Hydrogenophilus thermoluteolus: one gene and its partner. The protein of the gene in region 1 binds, or shares a complex with, the protein of each later gene. Links are inferred from orthologs where the notes say so. Each region holds a gene or a part of one and is shown in the gene's direction. Other genes may lie near its edges.

Evidence for each region.
Region 2: the proteins of metK (region 1) and groL are in contact, whole or in part, in a cryo-EM structure (PDB 8P4O), measured with the Escherichia coli proteins. The link is inferred for Hydrogenophilus thermoluteolus from one-to-one orthologs.

The regions. Positions count from the first base shown.
Region 1 is NZ_AP018558.1:1,959,993-1,963,290, forward strand. Bases 156-3,133 are described here. They hold metK (methionine adenosyltransferase), read left to right. Parts: upstream 156-1,050; coding sequence 1,051-2,217; downstream 2,218-3,133. Other genes in these bases: HPTL_RS09540 (lysophospholipid acyltransferase family protein), read right to left, coding at 156-882; HPTL_RS09550 (calcium/sodium antiporter), read left to right, coding at 2,234-3,133. Also shown: HPTL_RS09535 (lysophospholipid acyltransferase family protein), read right to left, coding at 1-5; more of HPTL_RS09540, read right to left, coding at 1-155; more of HPTL_RS09550, read left to right, coding at 3,134-3,298. UniProt on the Escherichia coli protein: Catalyzes the formation of S-adenosylmethionine (AdoMet) from methionine and ATP.
Region 2 is NZ_AP018558.1:347,012-350,236, forward strand. The notes cover bases 1-2,905. They hold groL (chaperonin GroEL), read left to right. Parts: upstream 1-585; coding sequence 586-2,226; downstream 2,227-2,905. Other genes in these bases: HPTL_RS01575 (class 1 fructose-bisphosphatase), read left to right, coding at 1-40; groES (co-chaperone GroES), read left to right, coding at 238-528; HPTL_RS01590 (YjfB family protein), read left to right, coding at 2,383-2,571; tgt (tRNA guanosine(34) transglycosylase Tgt), read right to left, coding at 2,680-2,905. In the rest of the region: more of tgt, read right to left, coding at 2,906-3,225.

The DNA.
Region 1 (3,298 bases):
CCCATGCGCCGTTTCCACCGGCGGGGCTACTCCAGCTGGCACCTTGAAGCGTGGGTACCCCCAAAGGTACTGCTCAGGAGCACGCCGAATCCACGTCTCCAAAACGCGATTGATCTGCGCAGCGCGTGTCGCCACCGCCTCATCACCCGACCACGCCACCGGCGCGAAGTGCAAGCGAAAACCGGCTCCGTTCGGCAACCGTTCGCCCCACACCACCACCGTCACGACATCACCCATCAGACTCAAGCGCGCCGCCAGGGTCATCGTCCAAACGGGACGGCCAAAGAACGGCGCCCACACCCCTTCTCCCGCTTTTGGCGTCTGGTCGGGCAACAACCCCACCGCTTCACCCCGACGCAACGCGGCCACCAACTGCCGAACCCCGCTGCGATCGGCCGGCGCAAGCTGCACCCCGCCACGAGCGCGCCCCGCGCGCAACCAGGGCACCAGTTCGGGCTGACGTGGCGGGCGGTAGAGCACCGTGAGCGGCATCGCCTGCGCAGCCCAGAGCGACGTGATCTCGAAACAGCCCAAGTGCGGTGTCAAAAAAAGGATTCCTTTCCCGCTCGTTCGTGCAGCGCGTACCGCTTCCCAACCTTCAACCGACCGAACGAGTGAGACCACGCGCGCATACGGCTGCAGCCAAAGCCATAAGGCTTCGACGACCTGCACCCCTGTTTCACCGATCACGCGACGCCGCAACGCACGCTCCGAAAATCCAGCATGCGCAAGCGTTTCTGACAGATCGCGGCGATAGCGGGCAGAGGCCAGCCACCATACCCAACCCAACATCCGGCCCAAGCGTTGCGCGCCTGCCAGAGACAGCCGCGCCAACACCCAACGCAGACTCCGCAACAAAACCGTCCGCACCCGTTTCGTCAACCGCGGTTCCTTTTGTCCCAAAATTTTGTTATGATACTCGGTCATCCGCCGAGTTAATCCGACAACTTGCGGGGCGGACAGCAAATACCGCTAAAGCGTCGGCAGCTCTGCCCACGATCCCCTCAGAGCCGCCTACGCAGGGCTGGCAAGGGGATCGGAGAAAATACCATGGGCAAACACTACCTCTTCACCTCCGAATCGGTTTCCGAAGGGCACCCGGACAAAGTCGCCGACCAAATCTCCGATGGCGTGCTCGACGCCGTCCTCAGCGAAGACCCAACCGGGCGCGTTGCCTGTGAAACGTTGGTTTCGACCGGCCTCGTCGTCATTTCGGGCGAAATCACGACCACCGCGCACATCAATTATCGCGAAATCGCCCAAGAGGTCGTCAAACGCATCGGCTACGACGACTCCGAGATCGGCTTCGACTACAAATCGTGCGCCGTCCTGGTTGCGATCAACCGCCAATCGCCCGATATCGCGCAAGGGGTCAACCAGGCGCACGACGATCCTCTGGACCAAGGGGCTGGCGACCAGGGGTTGATGTTCGGCTTTGCCTGCAACGAAACGCCGACCCTGATGCCGCTACCCATCTATTACGCCCACCGGATCATGGAGCGGCAGGCCCAACTGCGCAAAGACGGGCGCTTGCCGTGGCTGCGCCCCGACGCGAAAGCACAATTGACCGTGCGCTACGAAGACGATAAACCCACCGCGATCGACACCGTCGTCGTCTCGACCCAACACCATCCCGACATCCCCTACGACCAGATCCGGGAAGCGGTGATCGAAGAGATCGTCAAGCCGGTCCTCCCTCCCGAGCTTATCAAAGGGGAGATCCGCTACCTCATCAACCCGACGGGACGCTTCGTGATCGGCGGCCCGCACGGCGACTGCGGGCTCACCGGGCGTAAAATCATCGTCGATACCTACGGTGGTGCTGCCCACCATGGCGGGGGCGCGTTCAGCGGCAAAGACCCCTCGAAAGTCGACCGCTCCGCTGCCTACGCCGGACGCTACGTCGCGAAAAACATCGTCGCCGCAGGGCTTGCCGAGCGCTGTGAGGTTCAGGTGGCCTACGCGATCGGTGTCGCCCGGCCGGTGAGTCTGATGGTCAATACCTTTGGCACCGGCAAGATCCCCGACGAACAGATCGCAGCGTTGGTGGCACGCCATTTCGACTTGCGCCCGCGGGCGATCATCGAAACGCTCGATTTGCGCCGCCCCATCTACACCAAAACCGCCGCCTACGGGCACTTCGGCCGTGAAGAACCGGAGTTCACCTGGGAGCGGACCGACAAAGCCGCCGCGCTGCGGGCTGACGCGGGTCTCTGAGCCCCGAGGAGCACCGATGAACACAACTGCTTGGGGAGCTCTCGTTGCCGGTCTCGTCGTTCTTTCGCTGGGCGCCGACCTGATGGTGCGGGGCGCGGCCAAACTCGCGGTGCGTTTCGGCATCTCGCCGCTCGTGGTCGGCCTGACGATCGTTGCGTACGGCACGAGCGCCCCTGAATTTTCTGTCTCCGTAGGCGCCGCCCTCAAAGGAAGCGGTGAAATCGCCATCGGCAACGTCGTCGGTTCCAACATTGCCAACATCCTGATCGCATTGGGCCTATCGGCGCTCATTGCTCCGGTTGCGGTACACCTGCAGGTGATCCGCCAGGAACTGCCGGTACTGCTTGGCGTTTCGGTGCTTTTTGCCGTCACTGCGTTGGACGGAACGCTTTCTGCGTTCGACGGCGCGCTGCTCTTTGCACTCATCATCGGTTACACCATCTTCCTGATCCGTCAATCGCGCAACGCGGGCAAAGATGCAGAAGCCGAGTTTGCCGAAGAGATCCCGAAAAGCCACTGGGACGATCCTCTGCCGGTGCAAATCGCGCTCATCGTCGGCGGGTTGGCATTGCTCGTTTGGGGCTCCGACCTGGCTGTGAGCGGTGCGGTCGCAATCGCCAAGTCGCTCGGCATCAGTGAAGTGGTCGTCGGATTGACGGTGGTCGCAGTCGGCACGTCGCTCCCAGAAATCGCGACCTCGCTCATGGCCGTTTACAAGGGCGAACGCGACATGGCGGTAGGCAACGTGATCGGCTCCAACGTCTTCAACCTGCTGGCAGTGGGCGGGGCGTCGGCGCTCGCTGCGATCCCGCACGGTGGCATCACCGTACCTGTCTCGGTGACGACGACCGACCTCTGGGTGATGTTGGGCGCCACGTTGCTGCTCTTGCCAGTTGTCCTCTCTGGCTATTCGGTCAATCGTCAGGAAGGTGCGCTTCTGGTCGCGCTCTATATCGCCTACCTCACCTATCTGGTGCTCGACGCGCTGCACCACCCTGCCCTAGCGGCATTCCGCACCTTTGCGCTAGGTTTTGCACTTCCCTTGCTGGTTGCGGGCGTACTGCTTCGTTATCTCACCCAT
Region 2 (3,225 bases), 1.6 Mb from region 1 along the record:
CGAACGCGTCGCGCAATACCATCGCGAAATGCGTTCCTGAAAGCCGTCGCATGCGGCTGACGGGCCCGCTAGAGCAGGTCGTTGCGCCAGCCGATCCCGATCGATACGCAAAGGGGGCGATTGCCCCCTTGATTTTTTTGAGCACCTACCCTATCATTAGCACTCGTTAGGTGCGAGTGCTAACAACACTCCACCCGCTGGGAAAACTGTGTCACAAGGAAAAAGGAGAGGTCTGTCATGAAACTGCGTCCGTTGCATGACCGTGTCGTCGTCAAACGTATCGAAGCTGAACGCAAAACCGCCAGTGGGATCGTGATCCCCGATACCGCTGGGGAGAAACCGGATCAGGGCGAAGTGCTCGCCGTGGGGGACGGCAAGATTCTCGACGATGGCAGCAAACGCCCGATGGCGGTGAAAGTGGGCGACAAAGTGCTCTTCGGCAAATACGCGGGCCAGACCGTGAAGGTCGAGGGCGAAGAGCTCCTGGTGTTGCGTGAAGACGACATCATGGCAGTGATCGAAGCGTAATCCGTTGGGCAACGCATCAAAACGCGAAACCAACCCAATCACGAAGGAGCAGAAACAATGGCAGCCAAAGAAGTCAAATTCCACGACAGTGCGCGTGAACGCCTGGTTGCAGGGGTCAACCTCCTTGCCAATGCGGTGAAAACCACGTTGGGGCCGAAAGGGCGTAACGTCGTGATCGAGCGCAGCTTCGGCGCGCCGATCGTCACCAAGGACGGCGTCACCGTCGCCAAAGAGATCGAACTCAAAGACAAGTTCGAAAACATGGGCGCGCAGATGGTCAAAGAGGTGGCCTCGAAGACCGCTGACGTCGCCGGTGACGGGACGACCACCGCTACCGTGCTTGCACAAGCGATCGTGCGCGAAGGGATGAAGTACGTCGCCGCCGGGATGAACCCGATGGACCTCAAGCGCGGGATCGACAAGGCGGTGACCGCGATCGTCGAAGAGCTGAAAGCGATCTCCAAACCCTGCTCGACCACCAAAGAGATCGCGCAAGTGGGTACGATCTCGGCGAACGCCGACAGCTCGATCGGCGAGATCATCGCACAAGCGATGGACAAAGTGGGCAAAGAGGGGGTGATCACCGTCGAAGACGGCAAGAGCCTCGAAAACGAGCTCGAAGTGGTCGAAGGGATGCAGTTCGACCGCGGCTACCTCTCGCCCTACTTCATCAACAACCCCGACAAGCAAGTCGCGGTGCTCGACAACCCCTACATCCTCTTGCACGACAAGAAGATCAGCAACATCCGCGACCTCTTGCCGGTGCTCGAACAAGTGGCGAAAGCGGGCCGGCCGCTCCTGATCATCGCGGAAGACGTCGAAGGCGAAGCCCTTGCCACGCTCGTGGTGAACAACCTGCGCGGCATCCTCAAGACCTGCGCGGTCAAAGCGCCGGGCTTCGGTGATCGTCGCAAAGCGATGCTGCAAGACATCGCGATCCTCACCGGCGGTACCGTGATCTCCGAAGAGGTCGGTCTTTCGCTCGAAAAGGCGACCCTCGAAGATCTGGGTCAAGCCAAGCGTGTCGAAGTGGCGAAAGAGCACACCACGATCATCGACGGTGCGGGCGACCCGGCGAAGATCCAAGCGCGCGTCAAAGAGATCCGCGTGCAGATCGAAGAAGCCACGAGCGACTACGACCGCGAAAAACTGCAAGAGCGTGTCGCGAAGCTCGCGGGTGGCGTTGCGGTGATCAAAGTCGGTGCCGCCACCGAAGTCGAAATGAAAGAGAAAAAAGCGCGCGTCGAAGACGCGCTGCATGCAACCCGCGCCGCGGTCGAAGAAGGGATCGTGCCGGGTGGTGGCGTGGCGCTCCTGCGTGCCCGTGAAGCGGCGGTCGCGAAAGGGCTCAAGGGCGACAACCCCGACCAGGAAGCCGGGATCAAGATCGTGCTTCGCGCGGTCGAGCAGCCGCTGCGCGAGATCGTCGCGAACGCGGGTGAAGAGCCGAGCGTGATCGTCGCGAAGGTGCTCGAAGGCAAGGGCAACTATGGCTACAACGCCGCAACCGGCGAATTCGGTGACATGATCGAAATGGGTGTGCTCGACCCGACCAAAGTCACCCGCTCGGCGCTGCAAAACGCCGCGTCGGTCGCTGGCCTCATGCTCACCACCGAGTGCATGATCGCTGAAGCGCCGAAAGATGAAAAAGCCGCTGCGCCGGGCGCGGGCGCTGGTATGGGTGACATGGACTTCTGATCGGTTCCTGTTTCCTCAAAACAGCATCACGATCCCACCCCCAATGGGGGTGGGATTTTTTTGTTTTCGCGAGCATGTCTTCAAATAGCTCAAGTAATTGGCATTTCTGCCGTTAACCCAATAGAATGAAAAGCGCCAAGGGCGCCGGAGCAGACGATGGATACCATGGATGTAACCCAGATCGCGAACGTGCTGCAGCAGAATCAGGTGACCACGGCGATTCAAACCGCCGTCTTGAAGAAAATCAACGACGTACAAGAGCAGACGGCGCTATCGCTTTTGGCCGCGTTGCCGCAACCGAGCAACCCGCCCCATTTGGGCAACACCGTCGACGTGAAAGCGTAATCGGTGCGTTTCGGCGCGGTAACGGTCTGCGTTCGTGCGCTCCCGCCTGCAAACCGAAGCGGGCAGCGGTAAGCGGTACGCTCCGTAGCCCGATCGGCTGCGGAGCGTTCACGCGCGGTTTCCCTCCTGCCGGTCACGCAGCAAGCGCGCAGCGGTTTCGGCAAAGGTGTCGTGTTCGATCGCCGTGCGCAATTCCGCCATCAGATTCTGGTAGTAGCGGAGATTGTGGATGGTGTTGAGGATGCTACCCAAAATCTCGCCGGCGCGGAAGAGGTGGTGCAGGTAGGCGCGGCTGAAATGGCGGCAGGTGTAGCAGTCACAGGTTGGGTCGAGGGGTTCGGTGTCGTGGCGGTAGCGTGCCTGTTTGATCTTGATGTCCCCGTATCGGGTAAAGAGGTGGCCGTTGCGCGCGTTGCGGGTGGGCATCACGCAGTCGAAGAGGTCGATCCCATGCTGTACGCCCACGATGAGGTCTTCGGGCGTGCCCACGCCCATCAGATAGCGCGCCTGGTTTTCCGGTAGCTGCGGTGCCGTATGGGCCAGGATGCGGACCATCTCCGCTTTGGGTTCGCCCACCGAAAGACCGCCAATGGCGTAGCCGTGAAAGCCAATCTCCAGCAATCCGGCCAGTGACGCGTCGCGTAACGGCTCGTA